DNA from 2 places in the Pseudomonas sp. R4-15 genome. Region 2 is predicted to be linked to the other one. Evidence: predicted binding sites of a transcription regulator. Region 2 holds the regulator's gene; the other holds the start of a gene.
What was found. Region 2 encodes sigma-54, which starts transcription at its own class of promoters, with help from an activator protein. Its sites were predicted from a motif close to ANTGGCATNNANNTTGCTNT; they were not measured.

Region 1: glnK (P-II family nitrogen regulator) is a predicted target of sigma-54. The motif match lies at 6,177-6,196, and genes of this name have one in related genera.

Annotation. Positions count from the first base shown of each region.
Region 1 is NZ_CM147293.1:886,515-897,645, reverse strand. Features, by position in the region: gene ACYRGX_RS04255 (DUF484 family protein) at 1-365, shown strand, start outside; gene xerC (tyrosine recombinase XerC) at 395-1,291, shown strand; gene ACYRGX_RS04245 (HAD family hydrolase) at 1,288-2,001, shown strand; gene sutA (transcriptional regulator SutA) at 2,067-2,381, opposite strand; gene ACYRGX_RS04235 (secondary thiamine-phosphate synthase enzyme YjbQ) at 2,444-2,869, opposite strand; gene ACYRGX_RS04230 (ammonium transporter) at 2,962-4,212, opposite strand; gene ACYRGX_RS04225 (ammonium transporter) at 4,290-5,609, opposite strand; gene glnK (P-II family nitrogen regulator) at 5,645-5,983, opposite strand; gene ACYRGX_RS04215 (accessory factor UbiK family protein) at 6,387-6,644, shown strand; gene ACYRGX_RS04210 (YifB family Mg chelatase-like AAA ATPase) at 6,677-8,164, shown strand; gene ACYRGX_RS04205 (BCCT family transporter) at 8,264-10,228, shown strand; gene ACYRGX_RS04200 (LysR substrate-binding domain-containing protein) at 10,262-11,131, opposite strand, start outside.
Region 2 is NZ_CM147293.1:1,576,948-1,588,078, reverse strand. Features, by position in the region: gene ACYRGX_RS07455 (KpsF/GutQ family sugar-phosphate isomerase) at 1-426, shown strand, start outside; gene ACYRGX_RS07450 (KdsC family phosphatase) at 428-955, shown strand; gene lptC (LPS export ABC transporter periplasmic protein LptC) at 968-1,540, shown strand; gene lptA (lipopolysaccharide transport periplasmic protein LptA) at 1,527-2,096, shown strand; gene lptB (LPS export ABC transporter ATP-binding protein) at 2,096-2,821, shown strand; gene ACYRGX_RS07430 (RNA polymerase factor sigma-54) at 2,985-4,493, shown strand; gene hpf (ribosome hibernation-promoting factor, HPF/YfiA family) at 4,547-4,855, shown strand; gene ptsN (PTS IIA-like nitrogen regulatory protein PtsN) at 4,866-5,330, shown strand; gene rapZ (RNase adapter RapZ) at 5,344-6,201, shown strand; gene ACYRGX_RS07410 (HPr family phosphocarrier protein) at 6,214-6,486, shown strand; gene ACYRGX_RS07405 (superoxide dismutase) at 6,597-7,223, opposite strand; gene ACYRGX_RS07400 (hypothetical protein) at 7,248-7,688, opposite strand; gene ACYRGX_RS07395 (class II fumarate hydratase) at 7,730-9,106, opposite strand; gene ACYRGX_RS07390 (FagA protein) at 9,099-9,494, opposite strand; gene pmbA (metalloprotease PmbA) at 9,647-10,990, opposite strand; gene yjgA (ribosome biogenesis factor YjgA) at 11,080-11,131, shown strand, end outside.

The sequences.
Region 1 (11,131 bases), 690 kb from region 2:
ACTTCCAGGTGCCTTTCGTCAGCCTGATCCTGTTCAGCGACACGCCCTTGGGCGTCGGTCGCAGCCTGAGTCTGGGCGAGGCTCAACAGCTCGCGGGCGGACTGATCAGCGGCGGCAAGCCACTGTGCGGCAGCCTGCGTCCCCACGAGCTGGAATTCCTCTTCGGCGACAAGTCCAGCAGCGTTGCCTCGGCGGCGGTGGCCACCCTCAGCCACCAGGGCATCCACGGCTTGCTCGCGCTGGGCAGCAACGACCCGCAGCACTACCGCAGCAGCTTCGGTACGCTGTTCCTCAGCCATCTGGCCGAAGTCCTCGCACGGGTGTTGCCGCGCCACGCCAGCGCCCCGCGCCGCGCGCTGCGCTAGCGGCACGGGAGCGGCGCGTGGACGCAGCGATGCCCTTCGCCCGGATCGACGCCTACCTCGAGCACCTGCGCCGCGAGCGACAGGTCTCGCCGCACACCCTGGAGGCCTACGCCCGCGACCTGCGCGTGCTCGCCGGCTTTCTCACGGATGAACACCTGACCCTGCAGGGGCTGCAACCCGGCGATCTGCGCCGCCTGCTCGCCCGTCGCCACGCCGCCGGCCTCTCCAGCCGCAGCCTGGCGCGCCTGCTCTCGTCGATTCGCGGGCTCTACGGCTTCCTGCGTCAGCGCGGCGACGTACAACACGAGCCCACCGCCGGCCTGCGCCCCCCGAAGGGCGAGAAGCGCCTGCCGCGCACCCTGGATACGGACCGCGCCGCACAGCTGCTGGATGGCGCGGTGGAGGACGAATTCCTCGCCCGCCGCGATCACGCCATGCTCGAACTGCTGTATTCCTCCGGGCTGCGCCTGTCCGAACTGGTCGGCCTGGACCTGCCGGCGCTGGACCTGCGCGGCGGCCTGGTCCGCGTACTCGGCAAGGGCAACAAGACCCGCGAAGTGCCGGTCGGGCGCAAGGCGCGCGCCGCCATAGAGGCCTGGCTGCCGTTACGCCGGCTGGCCGGCCCGGCAGACGAGGCACTGTTCATCGGCCGCCAAGGCCGTCGCCTGGGCGCCCGCGCGGTACGCGAACGGGTGCGTCTGGCCGGTGCCAGCGAACTCGGCCAGCACCTGCATCCGCACATGCTCCGACATTCCTTTGCCAGCCATCTGCTGGAATCCTCGGGCGACCTGCGCGCCGTGCAGGAACTGCTCGGGCATGCCGATATCGCCACCACCCAGGTCTACACCCACCTGGACTTCCAGCACCTGGCCAGCGTCTACGATGGCGCCCATCCACGGGCACGCCGGCGCCGCGAGGACTCATGAACATCGCACTGATCACCTTCGACCTGGACGACACCCTGTGGGACAACGTCCCGGTCATCGCCGCCGCCGAGCAGGCCATGCGCGACTGGCTGCTACTGCACGCACCACGCCTGGGCGAACTGCCGGTGGAGCACTATGCCCAGGTACGCCGCCGCGTGTTGGCCGAGGACCCGGGGCTGCGCCACCGCCTCAGCGCGCTGCGCCGGCTGACCCTGCGCAGCGCGCTGCTGGAGTTGGACTACCCGGAAGCCGAAGCCACGCAACTGGCCGAAGGGGCGTTCCTGGCGATGCTCGAGGCCCGCCATCGCATCGATCTGTTTCCGGATACCCTGCCGACCCTGGAGCACCTCACCCAGTATTACCTGCTGGGCGCGGTCACCAATGGCAACGCGGATGTACGCCGCCTGGGCCTGGCGGATTATTTCGACTTCGCCCTGTGTGCCGAGGAACTGGGTGTCGGCAAGCCCGACCGGCGTCCCTTCGACGAGGCACTGGCCCGCGGTGCGGTGAGCGCGGCGCAGGCCGTGCACGTCGGCGACCACCCCGGCGACGACATTCTCGGCGCCCAGGCCGCCGGTTGGCGCGCGGTCTGGTTCAACCCGCTGGGGCACGCCTGGCAGGGCGACGGCGCACCGGACGCGCAGATCCGTCGCCTCGGTGAATTGCCGGCGCTGCTGCAGGCCTGGAACGCGGGCCCGGCGCACGACTGAGGCGATCCGCGGCCCGAATGCACGAAGACCCGCACGAGTGCGGGTCTTCGTAGAGGCAACAGGCCCTAGATGGGACGACTGCCGTACTTGTTGTCCGGCTTCTTCGGCGGATCGGCGACGACGTTGTCCTCGACCTCCTGCACCTTGCCGCCCCGTGCGAGGAATTCCTCCATGGCACGCGCCAGGGCATCGCGTTCGCGCTGCTTGGCCTCCAGGCTAGGGACTTCCTCGGGTTCGGCTGCGGCCTTGGCCTTTTTCTTGGCAGGCGCCTCCTCGCCCTCCTGGGCATCCTCAGCCTCGTCGCTGTCGGGGCCGGCACCGAGCTCCTCGGTATCTTCCTCGCCACCTTCGAAATCGTCTTCCAGTTCTTCGTCGCTCATCTTCGACCTCGCATCCGCGAAAATCAGGTTAGTCATAGCCCGGCCACGGCGGCCGGAGGAAGTCAGTAACCTTCGCCATGCAGGGTGGCGACTACCCGCCGGGCACCGCCATGGTCGCGATGCTCACCGAGATAGACGCCCTGCCAGGTACCCAGAGTCAGTGATCCGTCCATCACCGGCAGGCTGAGCTGGCAACCGAGCAGGCTGGCCTTGAAGTGTGCCGGCAGGTCGTCCGGCCCCTCGTAATCATGTTCGTAGCCACCCTCGCCTTGCGGCACCAGGCGGTTGAAGAACCGCTCGAAGTCACGTCTGACCGCGGCATCGGCGTTCTCGTTGACGGTCAACGAGGCCGACGTGTGCTGCAGCCACAGGTGTAACAGACCGACCCGCATTTCACACAGTTCCGGCAAGCCCGCCAGCAGTTCGTCGGTTATCAGATGGAATCCACGGGCACGCGGTCGCAGGGTCAGTGTTCGCTGCAGCCACATTGTCTATAGCCTCCATTTGGCGCGCATTCTAGCGCGGCGCCAGAAAAAACAAAGGGCGCCTTGCGGCGCCCTTCGAATACTCCCGGATCCGCTTATTTGCGGGTGAACTCCGGGTAGGCTTCCATACCGCATTCGGCGATGTCCACCCCTTCGTATTCCTCTTCCTCGCTGACGCGCAGGCCCATCACCGCCTTGATGATGGCCCAGACGATCAGGCTGGCGATGAATACCCAGGCGAAGATGCAGACGATACCCAGCAGCTGGGCGCCCAGCGATGCATCGGGGTTGGTCAGGCAGACGGCCAGCAGGCCCCAGATACCGACCACGCCGTGCACGGAGATGGCACCGACCGGGTCATCGATCTTCAGCTTGTCCAGGGCGAGGATGGAGAACACCACCAGCACGCCACCGACGGCACCGATCAGGGTTGCCTGGAAGGCGCCGGGGGTCAGCGGTTCGGCGGTGATGGCCACCAGACCTGCCAGGGCGCCGTTGAGCACCATGGTCAGGTCGGCCTTGCCGAACAGGATGCGGGCGACGATCAGCGCGGCGATCAGGCCACCGGCAGCGGCCATGTTGGTGTTCACGACCACCTGAGCCACCGCGTTGGCGTCTTCGATGGTGGTGATCTTCAGCTGCGAGCCGCCGTTGAAGCCGAACCAGCCCAGCCACAGGATGAAGGCACCCAGGGTAGCCAGCGGCAGGTTGGAACCCGGGAAGGCATTGATCTGGCCGTTGGGGCCGTACTTGCCTTTACGCGCGCCGAGCAGCAGGACACCGGCCAGGGCAGCGGAGGCACCGGCCATGTGCACCACGCCGGAACCGGCGAAGTCGAGGAAGCCGGCCGAGTTCAGGAAGCCCGAACCCCATTTCCAGAAACCCTGGATCGGGTAGATGAAGCCCGTCATCACCACGGCGAAGACCAGGAAGGCCCACAGTTTCATGCGCTCGGCCACGGCACCGGAGACGATGGACATGCAGGTCGCGGCGAACACCACCTGGAAGAAGAAGTCCGAGCGGGCCGAGTAGTAGGGCGCACCATCGCCACCGGCGGCGACCACGTCCACGGCGTTTTCGTCACCGATGAGGAAGCCCAGGCTCGGCAGGATGCCGCCCTCGGGGCTGGAGTACATGATGTGGTAGCCGATCACCAGATACATGATCGAAGCCACCGCGTAGAGCACGATGTTCTTGGTGAGGATCTCGGTGGTGTTCTTGCTACGCACCAGGCCGGCTTCGAGCATGGCGAAACCTGCCGCCATCCACATCACCAGGGCCCCCATGACCACGAAGTAGAAGGTATCGAGTCCGTACTGGACCGGGATCAAAGCTGTGCTTTCCATTTTTCACCTCTTGCCGTAGCGCCGCTCGGCGCCGTTCGGTTATGTGCCCGGGTTGGCTCCGGGCACGCTCCCTACGCTTACAGGTTGTAACCACGCTCGTTGTGCTGGGCGAGGTCGAGACCCACGGACTCTTCCTCTTCGCTGACCCGCAGCCCCATCACCGCATCCAGCACCTTGAGGATCACGAAGGTGACGATGCCGGTGTAGATCACGGTGAAGGCCACCCCTTCGAACTGCACGAAGAGTTGGTGACCGATGTCTTCCACCGAACCGAAACCGCCCAGAGCCGGAGCCGCGAAGACGCCGGTGAGCAGCGCACCGACGATGCCGCCGATGCCATGCACGCCGAAGGCGTCCAGGGAGTCGTCGTAACCGAGCTTGCGCTTGAGGCTGGTGGCGCAGAAGAAGCAGATGACGCCAGCGGCCAGACCGATGATCAGCGCCCCCATCGGACCCACCGTACCGGCGGCCGGGGTGATGGCGACCAGGCCGGCGACCACGCCCGAGGCGATGCCCAGCGCGCTGGGTTTACCGTGGCAGACCCACTCCGCGAACATCCAGGCCAGGGCCGCAGCGGCGGTGGCGATCTGGGTGACCAGCATGGCCATGCCGGCGGTGCCGTTGGCGGCGACCGCGGAACCGGCGTTGAAGCCGAACCAACCGACCCACAGCATGGCTGCGCCGACCAGGGTGTAACCCAGGTTGTGCGGCGCCATCGGGGTGCTCGGGTAGCCCTTGCGCTTGCCGAGGACCAGGCAGGCCATCAGACCGGCGACACCGGCGTTGATGTGCACCACGGTACCGCCGGCGAAGTCCAGCACGCCCCAGTCCCACATCAGGCCGCCGTCACCGCTCCACACCATGTGCGCGATGGGCGCGTAGACCAGGGTAAACCAGAGGCCACTGAACACCAGCATCGCCGAGAACTTCATACGTTCGGCGAAGGCGCCGACGATGAGGGCCGGGGTGATGATGGCGAAGGTCATCTGGAAGGTGATGAATACGCTTTCAGGGAAGTTGCCGACCAGGCTCTCGGTGGTCAGGCCGCTGAGGAAAGCGCGCGAAAGGCCGCCGACGAAGGAGCTGAAGTTGGTCACTCCCGCTTCCATGCCGGTGGTATCGAATGCCAGGCTGTAGCCGTACACCATCCAGAGGATGCTGATCAGGCCCGTGATGGCGAAGCACTGCATCATCACCGAAAGCACGTTCTTGGCGCGCACCATGCCGCCGTAGAAAAGTGCCAGGCCCGGTACGGTCATGAACAGTACCAGTGCAGTGGAGGTGAGCATCCAGGCGGTGTCGCCGCTGTCCAGCGTCGCCTCCTGGGCCATGGCCAGGCCAGGGGCGAGCAGCAGAGACAAAAGGGCTCCGCGCCCTGCGAAACTTCGCAGAGTCATTGGGTATTCTCCTGGGGCGGGGGGTCGGGGCGGCGTTAGATCGCGTCCGTATCGGTCTCGCCGGTACGGATACGAATAGCCTGTTCCAGGTTGACCACGAAGATCTTGCCGTCACCGATCTTGCCGGTGTTGGCTGCCTTGGTGATGGCTTCGATGACGCGATCGAGCTGATCGTCGGCGATGGCCACGTCGATTTTCACTTTGGGCAGGAAATCCACCACGTATTCGGCACCGCGGTACAGCTCGGTGTGGCCTTTCTGGCGACCGAAACCCTTGACCTCGGTAACGGTGATGCCCTGCACACCGATCTCGGATAGCGACTCGCGCACGTCGTCGAGCTTGAACGGCTTAATGATGGCAGTGACTAGTTTCATGACTTTCTCCCGTGTGAATGGACTTGCCCCAGGAAATTACGACCCGTTTCAAGTCTAAGCGCAGTGTCTGGCTTTTAGGTAACACCGTGGCTCGAGTCGACCGCGATCGGACTACGCGCCGCCGCATCCGAGAGGGCATTCCGGCCCCTTCGAGAGCACCGGTACCGCTTCGGTGCGTGCGTCGGCAGGACGCCAAGCAGATTTCTTGCCAGTTAGCCTAAGAAGTGCGGGCTTGAGGAATCACGGCGCTCAGCGCCAGGGCGGATGCCACCCGCGGCGAGGCATACGCACCAACTTAGCACCTGGCGCCCCATGCCAACGCACCACATTGGAGCAAGACCATCGCGCAGACCAACGGAAGCGCCGTGCTAGACTCTGCCGGTGCCCGCCACGGATAAACACGATGTTGCCGCCCAAATCCCTGCTCGATTCGATTTCCGCCCAGGCCTCGCGCCTCTTCGCCAGCGAGCCCAGCGCCAGCCGCGAACAACTCGAGGGCCAACTCAAGGCCCTGCTGCAATCCGCGCTCGGCAAGCTCGACGTGGTCAGCCGTGAGGAGTTCGACAGCCAGGGCGCAGTGCTCGCCCGCACCCGTGCGCGGCTGGAGGCGCTGGAGCGCCGGGTCGCCGAGCTGGAAGCCCCCACCCCGCCCGGCGAATAACGCCGGCGCGGACGCCGATCAAGGAGTGATCGATGTCCCTCGCCATCCTGCATAGCCGCGCTCAGCTCGGCGTCGAGGCGCCGCCGGTGGCGGTGGAGGTGCATCTCGCCAACGGCCTGCCCTCCTTCACCCTGGTCGGGCTGCCGGAAACCGCCGTCAAGGAAAGCAAGGATCGCGTGCGCAGTGCCTTGCAGAATTGCGGCTTCGAATACCCTGCCCGACGCATCACCCTCAACCTCGCCCCTGCCGACCTCCCCAAGGACGGCGGCCGCTTCGACCTGTCGATCGCCCTCGGCCTGCTGCTCGCCAGCGGCCAGTTACCGGCCGGCAGCCTCGATCAGTGCGAATGCCTCGGTGAACTGGCGCTCTCCGGCGCGCTGCGCCCGGTACAGGGCGTGCTGCCCGCCGCTCTGGCAGCGCGTGCCGCCGGTCGCGCCCTGCTGGTGCCACGGGCGAATGCCGAGGAAGCCAGCCTGGCGTCCGGTCTGCAGGTCTTCGCCGCCGACCACCTGCTCGAATTCAGCGCACACTTCAGCGGCCAGGCGCCTCTGGCCCCGTACCAGGCGCAAGGTCTGCTGCAATGCGCTCGCCCCTACCCGGAACTGGCGGAGGTCCAGGGCCAGCAAGCCGCCAAGCGTGCCCTCCTGGTAGCCGCCGCAGGCGCCCACAACCTGCTGTTCTGCGGGCCACCGGGTACCGGCAAGACGCTGCTCGCCAGTCGCCTGCCCGGCCTGCTCCCCCCGCTGCAGGAGGACGAGGCACTGGAAGTCGCGGCGATCCACTCCGTGGCCAGCCACGCCCCGCTGGATGCCTGGCCGCAGCGCCCGTTCCGCCACCCGCACCACAGTGCTTCCGGGCCGGCGCTGGTCGGCGGCGGTTCGCGCCCACGTCCCGGCGAGATCACCCTGGCGCACCACGGCGTGCTGTTCCTCGACGAGTTGCCGGAGTTCGACCGCAAGGTCCTGGAGGTCCTTCGCGAGCCACTGGAGAGCGGCGAGATCGTCATAGCCCGGGCCAACGACAAGGTGCGCTTCCCGGCGCGCTTTCAGCTGGTCGCGGCGATGAATCCCTGTCCTTGCGGCTACCTGGGCGATCCTTCCGGCCGCTGTCGTTGCAGTCCGGAGCAAATACAGCGCTACCGCGCCAAGCTCTCCGGCCCGCTACTCGACCGCATCGACCTGCAACTGAGCGTGCAACGCGAGGCCACGTCGTTGCAGGCGCAGACCCACGAAGGCCCCAGCAGCGCCGAAGCAGCGGCCCTGGTCGCCGCCGCACGGGCGCTACAGCGCCGCCGCCAGGGACGTCCGAACGCTTTTCTCGATCTGCAGGGACTGGCCCTGCACTGCGCCCTCTCCAGCGTCGATCGCACCTGGCTGGAACAGGCCTGCGAACGCCTCGGACTGTCCCTGCGCGCGGCCCATCGCGTGCTCAAGGTGGCGCGGACGCTGGCCGACCTGGAGGGCCACCCAGCAATCGCCCGCGAGCACCTGGCAGAAGCGTTGCAGTACCGCACCACCTAAGATTGATTTCACATCGAGTGGATCGCTTGTCAAACTTGTCAGTCAGATGAGCTGCGCCCATGAAGGGCGCCCACGAGCCGACCAAGGAGCGCCCGCCCGATGGACAAGCCCAAATCGACCCTCAACTATCCCGTCTTCGTCACCTCTGCGGTACTGATCCTGGCGCTGGTAATCTACGCCAGTGCCTTCCAGGAAAGCGCCCAACAGACCTTTTCAGCCCTGCAGGGCTGGGTCATCGCCAACGCCAGTTGGATCTACATCCTTGCGGTGGCGCTGATCCTGCTGATGGTGGTGATCCTCGCCCTGTCGCGCTATGGCGACATCAAGCTCGGGCCTGACCACAGTACGCCCGACTACAGCAACGGCACCTGGTTCGCCATGCTGTTCTCCGCCGGCATGGGCATCGGCCTGATGTTCTTCGGCGTTGCCGAGCCGGTAATGCACTTCCTCTCACCCCCGGTGGGCGACGGCGGCAGCGTCGAAGCCGCCCGTGAGGCGATGAAGATCACCTTCTTCCACTGGGGTCTGCACGCCTGGGCGATCTACGCCATCGTGGCGATGATCCTCGCCTACTTCAGCTACCGCCATGGCTTGCCGCTGACCCTGCGCTCGGCGCTCTACCCGATCATCGGCGATCGCATCTATGGCCCGATCGGCCATGCCGTGGACATCTTCGCGATCATCGGCACGGTGCTCGGCGTGGCCACTTCGCTGGGCCTGGGGGTCACCCAGATCAACACCGGCCTGAACCACCTCTACGGCGTGCCGGTGAGCGTGCCGGTGCAGATCGCACTGATCATCGGGACCACCGCGCTGGCGACCCTTTCCGTGGTCACCGGCCTGGACAAAGGCGTGCGCCGGCTGTCCGAGCTCAACCTGTCGCTCGCCGTGCTGCTGGTGCTGCTGGTGGTCATCACCGGACCGACCGTATTCATCCTGCAGACCTTCGTGCAGAACACGGGCACCTACCTGTCGGATATCGTCAACAAGACCTTCAACCTCTACGCCTACGAGCCCAACGACTGGATCGGTGGCTGGACGCTGTTCTACTGGGGCTGGTGGCTGGCCTGGTCGCCCTTCGTCGGCCTGTTCATCGCGCGCATCTCCCGCGGCCGCACCATCCGCCAGTTCGTCACCGGCGTGCTACTGGTCCCCACCGGTTTCACCCTGCTGTGGATGACGGTGTTCGGCGATACCGCGATCCACATGATCCTCTGGGATCAAGTCACCGGACTCGCCGATTCGATCCAGCAGGACAGCTCACTCGCCCTGTTCGTGTTCCTGGAACAGTTCCCCTTCTCCGCCGTGATTTCCACCGTCGCCATCGTCATGGTGGTGGTGTTCTTCGTCACCTCGGCGGACTCCGGCGCGCTGGTGGTGGACATGCTCGCCTCCGGCGGCAGCGATGCCTCGCCGGTCTGGCAGCGGATCTTCTGGGCATGCTCCATGGGCCTGGTCGCCATCGCCCTGCTGCTGGCCGGCGGCCTGTCGACCCTGCAGACCGCCACCATCGCCAGCGCCCTGCCGTTCACCATCGCCCTGCTGTTGTCGATGTGGGGACTGCTCAAGGCCCTGCAACTGGACGCCACCAAGCGCGGCATCCGCAGCCAGGCGCTGGGCTCGCGCCCGATGCCCAGCGGGGCCGGCGGCTGGCAGCGACGCCTGCGCAGCATCTCGATGTTCCCGCGTCGGGCGCATGTGGTGCGCTTCATCGCCGACGTGGTGCGCCCCGCCCAGGAATCCGTCGCCGATGAGCTGGCCAAGCAGGGCTACCAGGTGCGCATCAAGGACGGCGAGGACGGTCGCACCCGCCTGGAGGTCGGCGCCGAGGAATCCCCCGACTTCATCTACGAGGTACGCGCACGGGCCTACAACATGCCGGCGTTCGCCATGGTCGGCTCACAGGAAGACAGCCAGGAATCGCGCAAGTACTTCCGAGCCGAAGTTCACCTGAGCGAGGGTGGACAGGACTACGACGTGATGGGCTGGAGCCGTGAGGACGTGATTGGCGACATCCTCGATCAGTTCGAGCGCTACATGCACTACCTGCACGTCACCAACTGAACGGAGCGGGTCCGGGCAGTTACCCGGACCCGTTCAGCGCTCACTCAAGGTTTCGCGCTGCATGTCGACCAACAGGTCGACGAAGCGTCGGGTGAGCAGGTTCTCCGGCAGGTGGGTCGATCGCAGCACATAGCTGGTATAGCGCAGCACCGGCGCGAAAGGCCGCATCAGCAAGCCCGTGTGCTGATACTCGCGAGCCACCATCTGGCTGACCAGACTGACCCCCATGCCCAGGCCGACCATCTGGCAGGCCGTCGCCGCATAGGGCGCCTCGACACCCATCCTGCGTCGCACCCCTTGGGCATCGAACAGACGGTCGATGCGCCCGCGATTGCCGTCGGTGTTGAGTAGCGAGATGAACTCCTGCCCTTCGAAATCCTTCGGCGTCAGGCTCTCGCGCTCGGCGAAGGGATGCCCCGGCGGGAAGATGCACACGCCCGGCACGTCATAGACCAGCGTCGCCTCGATACCCGGAATCCCCTCGCCACTGTAGGCCGCCAGGCCGACATCGCAGAACTGCGAGGCGGCCCACTGCGCCACCGTCATCGAATCGCTGGTGTAGACGGACAGGGCCACGTTCGGATGGGCTTCGCGAAAACGATGCAACACCCTCGGCAGCATCGTTATGGAGATCGACGGAACCGCCGCGATACGCAGCCGTCCGGTACCGATCTGACGGATCTGCGTGACGGAGTCCTCGAGACTCTTCAATCCCACGAAGGCCCGTTCCACATCGCGGAACAGCGCTTTGCCCTCGTCCGTCGCCTGCAGGCGACCGTGGAGGCGTTCGAACAGGCGAAAGCCGGCACTGCGTTCGAGCTGCGCGATCAACCGGCTGATGTTCGGTTGCGAGGTGTGCATCGCCTCTGCGGCGGCCGTCATAGAGCCTGAGAGCATCACGGC
Region 2 (11,131 bases):
TTCGCCTTCTCGCACCCCGGTGGCGCCCTCGGTCGCCGCCTGCTGCTCAAGGTCGGCGACATCATGCATCGCGGCGAGGCCCTGCCCTGCGTGCAACGCGGTACCCCGCTGCGCGAAGCGCTGCTGGAGATGACCCGCAAGGGCCTGGGCATGACCCTGGTGGTGGATGCCGAAGGGCACCTCGCTGGCGTCTTCACCGACGGCGATCTGCGCCGCACCCTGGATCGCGAACTGGACGTACGCAACGCCAGCATCGACGATGTGATGACGGCGCGACCGCGCACCGCCCAGGCGGAAATGCTCGCCGCCGAAGCGCTGAAGATCATGGACGACCACAAGATCAGCGCCCTGCCGGTGATCGACGCCGAGGGCGTCCCCTGTGGCGCACTGCACATCCACGACCTAACCCGCGCAGGGGTCCTCTGACATGCTCGGTAACGAATTACTGCGTCGCGCTGCCGACATCCGCCTGGCGATCTTCGACGTCGACGGCGTGCTCACCGACGGCCGCCTGTACTTCCTCGCCGATGGCAGCGAATTCAAGACCTTCAACACCCTCGACGGCCACGGCATCAAGATGCTCGGCGCCTCGGGCGTGGCCACGGCGATCATCAGCGGTCGCTCGAGTCCCGTGGTGGCGCGCCGCGCCGAGAATCTCGGCATCCGCCACCTGTATCAGGGGCGCGAAGACAAACTCGTGGTACTCGACGAACTGCTTGCCGCTTTGGGCCTCGAATACGCGCAGGTTGCCTACCTGGGCGACGATCTTCCCGACCTTCCGGTGATCCGCCGGGTGGGCCTGGGCATGGCCGTCGCCAGCGCCGATGGTTTCGTCCGCAAGCACGCCCACGGCGTGACCCAGGCGCGCGGCGGCGAGGGTGCCGCGCGAGAATTCTGCGAATTGATCATGCACGCCCAGGGCACCCTGGACGCCGCAAGGTCCAGTTATCTCTAGGCCGGAGTCATCATGCTCGCCAAACTGCGCAGCCTGCTGCCGCTGATCCTCTTCGCCGCACTGCTGGTAGCCCTCGGCTACTGGAACGTGCGCCCGGAGAGTTTTCTCGACAGCCGCCCGCCAGCCACGCCCCAGGCCGAAATCGACTTCTATGCGCAGAACGCGCAGACGGTGCAGTACCGCGTCGATGGCTCGCCGCGCTACCAGGCGCAGGCCGAACGCCTCGAACATCACAAATCCAATGACGTCACCTACCTGCAGCAGCCCCGCGGGCTCGCCTACCGTGGCGCCAACGAAAAACCCTGGAACATCCGTAGCGAACGCGCCGAGGTCAGCGCGGGCGGCGAGTCCGTCGAACTGATCGATGCCGTACGCATCCAGCGCAGCGACGCCCGCGGGCGCGCCAGCGAACTCACCACCAGTCGCCTGACCCTTTACCCCGATCGGAATTATGCGCAAACCGAACAGCCCGTTAGAATCGAGGCTGCCGGCGGGGTGACCACGGCCACAGGGATGAAAGCGTATCTAGACGATGGCAGGGTGCTCCTGCTGTCGAACGTAAGAGGTCAGCATGAGGTTCGTTAAACAGTCTTCCCCGCGAGTGATCGGCGCCCTGCTCGCCTTTGGCGCCGCTTTCGGCAGCCTGCCCGCCTGGGCGCTGCCATCGGATCGCAACCAGCCGATCCGCGTGCAAGCCGACAGTGCAGAACTGGATGACCGTCAGGGCGTGGCGGTCTACCGCGGCGACGTGGTGATCACCCAGGGCACCCTGAAGATCACCGGCAACACCGTGACCATCACGCAGAATGGCCAGGGCGACATCAAGGTGTTCACCGCCCTCGGTGCACCCGCCTATTACGAGCAACAGCCGGACACCGGCAAACCGCTGGTCAAGGCCTACGGCCGCAGCATCCAGTACTTCGCCGACAACGAGCGGATCATCCTGCTCGACCAGGCGCGCGTGGAGCAGCAGGGCAACACCTTCGAAGGCGAAAAGATCGTCTACGACACGCGCCGCCAGATCGTCAACGCCGGCCGCGCCAGTGGCGAGCAGGTCGGTACGCCGCAACCGCGCATAGACATGGTCATCCAGCCGCGTCAGCGCAGCGAACAGTCCAGCGAACAAGGCCAGCCCCAGTAATGGCATCCCTCAAAGCCCAGCATCTGGCCAAGGCCTACAAAGGCCGCCAGGTCGTCCGCGATGTCAGTCTGTCGGTCGACAGTGGCGAAGTGGTCGGCCTGCTCGGCCCCAACGGCGCAGGTAAGACCACCTGCTTCTACATGATCGTCGGCCTGGTTCGTGCCGATCAGGGCCGCGTGCTGATCGACGATCAGGACCTCAGCCACCAGCCGATGCACGGGCGCGCCCGTGCCGGTATCGGCTACCTGCCGCAGGAAGCCTCGATCTTTCGCAAGCTCAGCGTGGCCGAGAACATCATGGCCATCCTGCAGACGCGCAAAGACCTCGATCGCGCCGGTCGCGAGCACCGTCTGGAAGAGTTGCTGCAGGAGTTCCACATCAACCACATCCGCGACAGCCGCGGCATGAGCCTGTCCGGCGGCGAGCGCCGCCGCGCGGAAATCGCCCGCGCACTGGCCACCGACCCGAAATTCATCCTCCTCGACGAACCCTTCGCCGGCGTGGATCCGATCTCGGTCGGTGACATCAAGCAGATCATCAGCCACCTCAGCGAAAAGGGCATCGGTGTTCTGATCACCGACCATAACGTGCGCGAGACCCTGGACATCTGCCAGAACGCCTTCATCGTCAACGACGGCCAACTGATCGCCGAAGGCAGTGCCGCCGAGATCCTTTCCAACGACCTCGTACGCGAGGTTTATCTGGGGCACGAGTTCCGCCTCTAGGCCTCAGGGAGGCCCCGCGCGCAAGCGTCGCGGGGCGTCCATCGCTGGCGCGCAATAAGCGCTGGAAATATCCCCCGATATCAGGCATATAATTTGCTTCCAGAGCGCGCCGCGAGCGCTACGCAGTTGGACGGCGCATAGACGCCTGCATACAAGGTCTGCCATGAAACCATCGCTCGTTCTAAAGATGGGCCAGCAGCTGACGATGACGCCGCAGCTGCAACAGGCCATCCGTCTCCTGCAACTTTCCACGCTCGACCTGCAGCAGGAAATCCAGGAGGCGCTCGAAGCCAATCCCATGCTGGAACGCCAGGAGGATGGTGAGGACTTCGACCATTCCGACCCACTGGCCGATGGCGACGAACTGCAGAACCCCAGCAGCCAGGAAATCGCTTTCCAGGAAAGCAGCGTGCCCACCTCCGAGCATGCCGAGCACAGCGAGGAAGGCGACTGGAGCGAGAGCGAGCGCATCCCCAACGAGCTCCCGGTGGACACCGCCTGGGAAGACGTCTACCAGACCAGCGCCAGCAGCCTGCCCAGCAATGACGACGACGAGTGGGACTTCACGGCCCGCACCTCCGGCGGCGAAAGCCTGCAGAGCCACCTGCTCTGGCAGTTGAACCTGGCGCCGATGTCCGACACCGACCGACTCATCGCCATGACCCTGATCGATTCGATCAACCCCGATGGCTACCTCGAGGAGAGCCTCGAGGAAATCGCCGCCGGCTTCGATCCCGAGCTGGAGATCGAACTGGACGAGGTCGAGGTCGTCCTGCACCGGGTGCAGCAGTTCGAGCCCGCCGGTGTCGGTGCACGCAACCTGCGCGAATGCCTGCTGATCCAGCTCGCCCAACTGCCGCCACGCACACCCTGGCTGGAACAGGCCCGCCAGTTGGCGAGCAGCCACCTGGACCTGCTCGGCAGCCGCGACTACGCCCAATTGCTGCGGCGCATGAAGCTGCGCGAAGACGAACTCAAGCAGATCGTCGAGCTGATCCAGGGCCTCAATCCACGTCCCGGCTCCCTGATCGAGACCGGCGAACCCGAATACGTGGTGCCCGACGTCATCGTCCGCAAGCACAACGAACGCTGGCTGGTCGAGCTCAACCAGGAAGCCATGCCGCGACTGCGCGTCAACCCGCAGTACGCCGGCTTCGTACGCCGCGCCGACAGCAGCAGCGACAACACCTTCATGCGCAACCAGTTGCAGGAGGCACGCTGGTTCATCAAGAGCCTGCAGAGCCGCAACGAGACGCTGATGAAGGTCGCCACGCAGATCGTCGAGCATCAGCGCGGCTTCCTCGAGTACGGCGAGGAAGCGATGAAGCCGTTGGTCCTGCACGACATCGCCGAAGCGGTGGGCATGCACGAGTCCACCATTTCCCGCGTGACCACGCAGAAGTTCATGCACACCCCGCGCGGCATCTTCGAGCTGAAGTACTTCTTTTCCAGCCACGTCAGCACCGCGGAAGGCGGCGAATGCTCGTCGACCGCGATCCGCGCGATCATCAAGAAACTGGTCGCTGCGGAAAACGCTAAAAAGCCGTTGAGCGACAGCAAGATCGCTGGTTTACTGGAGGCACAGGGCATTCAGGTGGCCCGCCGGACAGTCGCCAAATACCGGGAATCCCTGGGCATTGCGCCCTCCAGCGAACGCAAGCGACTGATCTGACGGCCATGCGATATCCGAAGTCGTAAGTAACAACGGTGATAAGGAGAAGCAGCATGCAAGTCAACATCAGTGGCCATCAACTGGATGTGACCGACGCCCTGCGCGACTATATCGAGGAGAAGCTGACCCGCCTGGAGCGGCACTTCGACAAGATCAGCAACGTCCAGGTGATCCTGGAAGTGGAAAAACTCAAGCAGAAGGTGGAGGCCACCCTGCACATTGCCGGCGGCGAGATCGTCGCCAATGCCGAGCACGACGACATGTACGCCGCCATCGACCTGCTGGCCGACAAGCTCGACCGGCAACTGATCAAATACAAGGAAAAGCAGCTCAATCGAGAGCAGGGCGCGACCGCCCGCTGACCCCTAACCGATGATAAGACTCGACAACATCCTGACCCCCGGCCGCGTCCTCGTGGGCGTGCCGGGCGGCAGCAAGAAGCGCGTTCTGGAACAGATCGCCAACCTGGTTGCCCGCGACCTTCCCGAACTCGCCGCCCAAGACATCTTCGAGGCATTGATCGCCCGTGAGAAGCTCGGCTCGACCGGCTTTGGCAATGGCATCGCCATCCCCCACTGCCGGCTGGCCGGCTGCCTGACGCCGATCAGCGCCGTGTTGCGTCTGGAAACGCCCGTCGACTTCGACGCCATCGACGGCGCTCCGGTCGACCTGCTGTTCGTCCTGCTGGTGCCCCAGGCCGCTACCGATGAGCATCTGGAGCTATTGCGGCAGATCGCCGGCATGCTCGACCGCGCCGACGTACGCGAGCGCCTGCATCAGGCCGACAGCGCCGACGCGTTGTACCAGATCGTGGTCGACGTGCAGAACGGACGCTGAGCGGGCCACCGCCATGCGCCTGATCGTCGTCAGCGGCCGCTCCGGCTCCGGCAAGAGCACCGCACTGAACGTGCTCGAGGACAGCGGTTTCTACTGCATCGACAACCTTCCTGCCGCCCTGCTTCCCGAACTCTCGGAGCGGGCGCTGCTGCAGACCGAACTGCTGCAGCCGCAGGTCGCGGTGTCCATCGACGCACGCAATCTGCCCAGCCAGTTGCAGCGTTTTCCGGAACTGCTCGACGAAGTGCGCGCCCGGCACATCCAGTGCGACGTGATCTATCTCGATGCCGAGGACGACACGCTGCTCAAGCGTTTCTCCGAGACGCGCCGCCGTCATCCACTGACCAGCGCCACCCGCTCCCTGGCCGAAGCGATCCGTGACGAATCACTGCTGCTGGGGCCCATCGCCGACCTTGCCGATCTGAAGATCGACACCACCCATCTCAATCTTTATCAGTTGCGCGACAGCCTGAAGCTGCGCCTGCTCGATCGCCCGGACACCGGCACCGCCTTTCTCTTCGAGTCGTTCGGCTTCAAGCGGGGCATGCCGGTCGATGCCGACTTGGTGTTCGATGTGCGCTGTCTGCCCAATCCCTACTGGAAGCCCGAGCTGCGCGAGCAGACCGGGCTGGACGCGGCGGTTGCCGAATACCTCGAGGAACAGCCTTCCGTCGAGGAGATGTTCCAGGACATCGACACCTACCTGCGCAAATGGCTGCCGCGCTTCGCCGCCAGCAATCGCGCCTACGTCACCGTGGCGATCGGCTGCACCGGCGGACAGCACCGCTCCGTCTACCTTGCCGAACGCATCGGTGGCAGCCTGCGCGAAGCGCTGAAGAACGTCCAGATCCGCCATCGCGATCTGCATTAAGGATAACCATCGATGCCCGCCCGCGAAGTCTTCATCATCAACAAGCTGGGCCTGCACGCACGCGCGGCGGCTAAGTTCGTCGGCGTCGCCGGGCAGTATCCCTGCAGCGTGCGCGTCGGTCGTGCGCCGGATCAGTTGGTGGACGGCAAGAGCATCATGGCGGTGATGATGCTCGCCGCAGGCAAGGGTACCGCCGTGCACCTGCATACCGAGGGAGAGCGCTGCGACGAGGCGCTCCAGGCCCTGATCGAGCTCATCGACGACCGCTTCGGCGAGGGTGAGTGATCCACCATGCTGACGAGGCGATCGAGCAGTAGCGCCGCACCCAGCACCAGGACCAGTACCCCGACACCCCGTTGCAGTCGCCTGCGCGATCGCGCGTCCCACCTCATCGGCTAGACACGCCCACCGGCATCCAAGGCCAACGCGTAGCGCCGAGCCACCTCGTTCCAATCGACCACGTTGTAGAACGCGCCAATGTATTCGGGACGCCGGTTCTGGTAGCGCAAGTAATAGGCGTGTTCCCAGACATCCAGGCCTAGAATCGGCGTATTGCCCGTCATCAGCGGACTGTCCTGGTTGCCGGTGCTCTCAACCAGCAGGCCGCCTTGCGGCGTCACGCTCAGCCAGGCCCAGCCGCTGCCGAAGCGGGTCAGCGCCGCCTGGGTGAATGCCTCGCGAAACGCCGCGAAACCACCCAGCTCGCGATCGATGGCCGCCGCCAAGTCGCCCGTCGGCTCACCGCCGCCCTTCGGTGACATCACTGTCCAGAACAGCGAATGGTTGGCGTGCCCCCCTCCGTTGTTGACCACCGCACCACGCTTGGCTTCGGCGACCTGATCCAACCGGGTCAGCAACACCTCGACCGGCAGCGCCTCCAGGCCGCTCCCCTCCAGCGCCGCATTGAGGTTGTTCACGTAGGCCTGGTGATGGCGGCTGTGGTGAATCTCCATGGTCTGCGCGTCGATATGTGGCTCCAGCGCATCATAGGCATAGGGCAGCGGGGGTAATTCATGGCTCATGGGCTTCTCCCGGTCCAGTCGACCTCAGTGATATTGGCGATTGGGCATGCGCTTGCCGAACTGGGCGCGCCCGCCCGGCGGGATCAACGAGGTGGCGCCGCTGGGCTGCACGTCGTGACGGGCGATGAAATGCAGCAACTCCACATAGGCCCGCCGCGCATGGCGCTGTGCGCTCTCGCGTAACGCCTGCGGCAATTGCGGGTCGCGCTGGGCTCGCTGCAGGCGTTCATGACAGGCACCGAGGTACTCGGCGCCCTCCTCGGCCTGGCCCAGGCGCAGGTGCAGATCGGCAAGATTGTGATAGGACACCACCAGCGCTGCGCTGGCCTCGTCGACGTCGGCCCAGCGCCCGAACAGCGTCTGCGCCAGGGCCAGCGCCTGCAGATAGCACTCTCGCGCCTCGACCCAGCAGCCCGCACGAAACGCCTCGTTGCCGGCTTCGATCAGTGCTTTCCAATGCTCCATGGGAGCCTCCTGCGCCGCCTCGGCGCGTCTGGCGATAAGGTTCACAAGCCACCCTCGGTGAGTTTCTCGGGGTCCAGCAGCCGCTCCAGCTCGACCCGCGAGAGCGCCGTGTTCTCTTCGGCCACGTCGATGATCGGACGCCCTTCGCGGTAGGCCTGCTTGGCGATTTCCGCCGCCTTCAGGTAGCCGATCAGCGGGTTCAGCGCGGTGACCAGGATCGGATTGCGCTCCAGCGCCTCGCGCAACTTGGGTTGATTGACGCGGAAACTGGCGATGGCCCGGTCGGCGAGCAGGCGACTGGCGCTGCCGAGCAGCTCGATGCTCTGCAGCAGGTTGTGCGCCACCAGCGGCAGCATGACGTTGAGTTCGAAGTTGCCCGACTGCCCGGCGACGGTGATCGCCGAATCGTTACCGATCACCTGGGCAGCGACCATCGCGGTCGCCTCCGGAATCACCGGGTTGACCTTGCCCGGCATGATCGAGGAGCCCGGCTGCAACGCCTCCAGCTCGATTTCCGCCAACCCGGCGAGGGGGCCGGAGTTCATCCAGCGCAGGTCGTTGGCGATCTTCATCAGCGATACCGCGGTGGTCCGCAACTGCCCGGAGAGAGACACCGCGGTGTCCTGGGCGCCGATCAGCGCAAAGAAGTTCGCCGCGGGCTCGAAGGCGAGGCCGGTCAGGCTGCCCAGCTCCTGGCAGAAGCGTTCGGCGAAGCGCGGATGGGCGTTGATCCCGGTACCGACCGCCGTGCCGCCCTGGGCCAGGCGCAGCAGCGCCCCCTGGGACAGCCGCAGGCGCTCGATGTCGTCCTGGATCTGCTGCGCCCAACCGTCGAGCACCTGACTCATGCGCACCGGCATGGCATCCATGAGGTGCGTGCGCCCGGTCTTCACATAGGGGCGCACCTGCAACGATTTCTCGCAGAGCACCGCCAGCAAATGGCCGAGCGCAGGCAGCAGGCGCTCCTGCAACTCCAGCGCAGCGCTGACGTGGATGACCGTGGGAATGATGTCGTTGCTGCTCTGCCCGCAGTTGACGTGGTCGTTGGCGCTCACGGCGTCGCCCAGCAGGCGACTGGCGAGGGTGGCGATCACCTCGTTGGCGTTCATGTTACTGCTGGTGCCGGAGCCGGTCTGGAACACGTCGACCGGGAAATGCGCCATGAAGTCGCCGCCCAGCAGCGCCTGACAGGCACCCACCACCGCGTCACCGTGGGCCGCGGGGAGTTGCTCGAGATCGACATTGGCCCGCGCCGCCGCGGCCTTGGCAAGGATCAGGGCGCGAATGAAGGCCACCGGCATGCGCAAGCCGGAGACCGGGAAGTTGTTCACCGCGCGCTGGGTCTGGGCGCCGTAGAGGGCTTCGGCAGGCACCTCGAGTTCGCCCATGCTGTCGCGTTCCAGACGGGAGTCATGCATAGGGATTTCCTTCTGCGAGTTCGTTGGGAGTGAGCGAGGGCGCCATGCGCAGCGTCGCCAGTTGATTGCGTAACTGCATCAGTTGCCGCTGCCGCGGCCGGCAGTTGGCCATGCGCTGCAGCGCCTGCAAGGGGAGGTAGGCGAAGTCCAGGCAGTTCGCCCGCCAATGCCAGGGCAGCGCCGGGTCGGCCGCGACGTCGAGCATCAGGCGCAACATGCCGCATGCCAGCGCCCAGGGCGCCAGCGCGCCGCTTTCGACCAGATGCAGGCCGTGATGCCAGTGGCGCAGCGGCAACTGCGCATCGTCGGGCGCCAGTGCGCAACGGATGCGCAGGCCTTGCCAACGCCAGCATTCGAGGCAGGGAAACACGGCGGAGCGAGCAGACATGGAAGACCTCGTCAGCAGCAATATCGATATTAATTCTCATTTGAGATTAATAATCAACACATGCTTACTAGGGTCTTCCAGGACTACGGCGGGGACAGCGGAAGGGGAATACGCCAGCCCCTGCTCGGGACTGGCGGAAAGGCAAGGGGAAATCAGCTCCCGGCGACGGTCATTCGCTCGATCAGCACGGAGCCGGTATGGACGTTGCTGCGACGCTCCACATCGCTGCCGATGGCGACCACATTGCGGAACATGTCCCGCAGGTTGCCGGCGATGGTCACTTCCTGCACGGGGAACTGGATCTCGCCATTCTCCACCCAGTAACCACCGGCACCCCGGGAATAATCCCCAGTCACCAGATTGAGTCCCTGCCCCATCAACTCCGTCACCAGCAATCCACGCCCCATGCGCCGGATCAAGGCGGCCTGGTTCTCATCACCGCGGGTTACGAAAAGGTTATGCACCCCCCCGGCGTTGGCCGTACTGGGCATGCCCAACTTGCGACCGGAGTAGGTGCCCAGGGCATAAGAGACCAGCGCTCCGTCGCGTACGAAGGGTTTGGCGTATGTCGCCAGGCCATCGCCATCGAAGGTTGCGCTGCCCATGCCGCGCGGCAGGTGCGGCCGTTCGTCGAGCGTCAGCCAGGCGGGGAACAACTGCTCACCCAAGGCCCCTTCGAGGAAGGATGCCTTGCGATACAGGCTGCCGCCGGAAATCGCCGCCAGCAGGTGTCCGAACAGGCCGGTGGCCAGTTCCGCGGCGAACAGCACCGGCACCTCGCAGGTCGGCACCGGTCGCGCGCCCAGGCGCGCGACCGCACGCTGCGCGGCATGCCGGCCGATCGCCTGGGGGTCTTCCAGCAGCCCGCCGATGCGGTTCACGTCGTACCAGTAGTCACGCTGCATCTGGCCGTCGGACTCGGCGATCATCACGCAGGAGAGACTGTGCCGGGTACTCGCATAGCCGCCGACGAAACCGTGGCTGTTGCCGTAAACGCGGCAGCCCCGGTGGCTGCTGACGCTGCTGCCGTCGGCATTGCGAATGCGCGGATCGGCCTCGAAGGCGGCCGCTTCGCAACGCAGCGCCAGCTCCACCGCCTGTTCGGGGCTGAGATCCCACGGGTGATAGAGGTCCAGGTCCGGCAGCTCGCGAGCCATCAGCTGCGGCTCAGCCAGACCCGAACAGGCATCCTCGGAGGCATGCCGGGCAATCGCCAGGGCGGCGGCGACGGTTTCCTGGATCGCCTGGCTACCGGTGGCCGTGGTGCTCGCCGACCCCTTGCGCTGCCCCAGGTAGAGGGTGATGCCGAAGCCCTGGTCGCGGTTGAACTCCACCGTCTCGACCTCGCCCTGACGCACGCTGGTGGACAGCCCCTGCTCGGCGGAGACGGAAACCTCGCAGGCGTCCGCGCCCTGACGGCGCGCCTCGGCGATGATCCGCGCAACCTGTTCCTCAAGCTCCGGCAGTTGCTGCGGCCCGATGCTTTCGCTACTCATGTGCACTCCTCGATTGGTTGCAGACGGGGTGCCGAGCGCGGCCCCCGCTTGCTGGTATGATGGCGCGGTTTTTTTCATGGACCGCCCGCATGTCTGATCATCTCGATGACGCCCTTTCCGATGGGGAGAAGAGCAAATCCC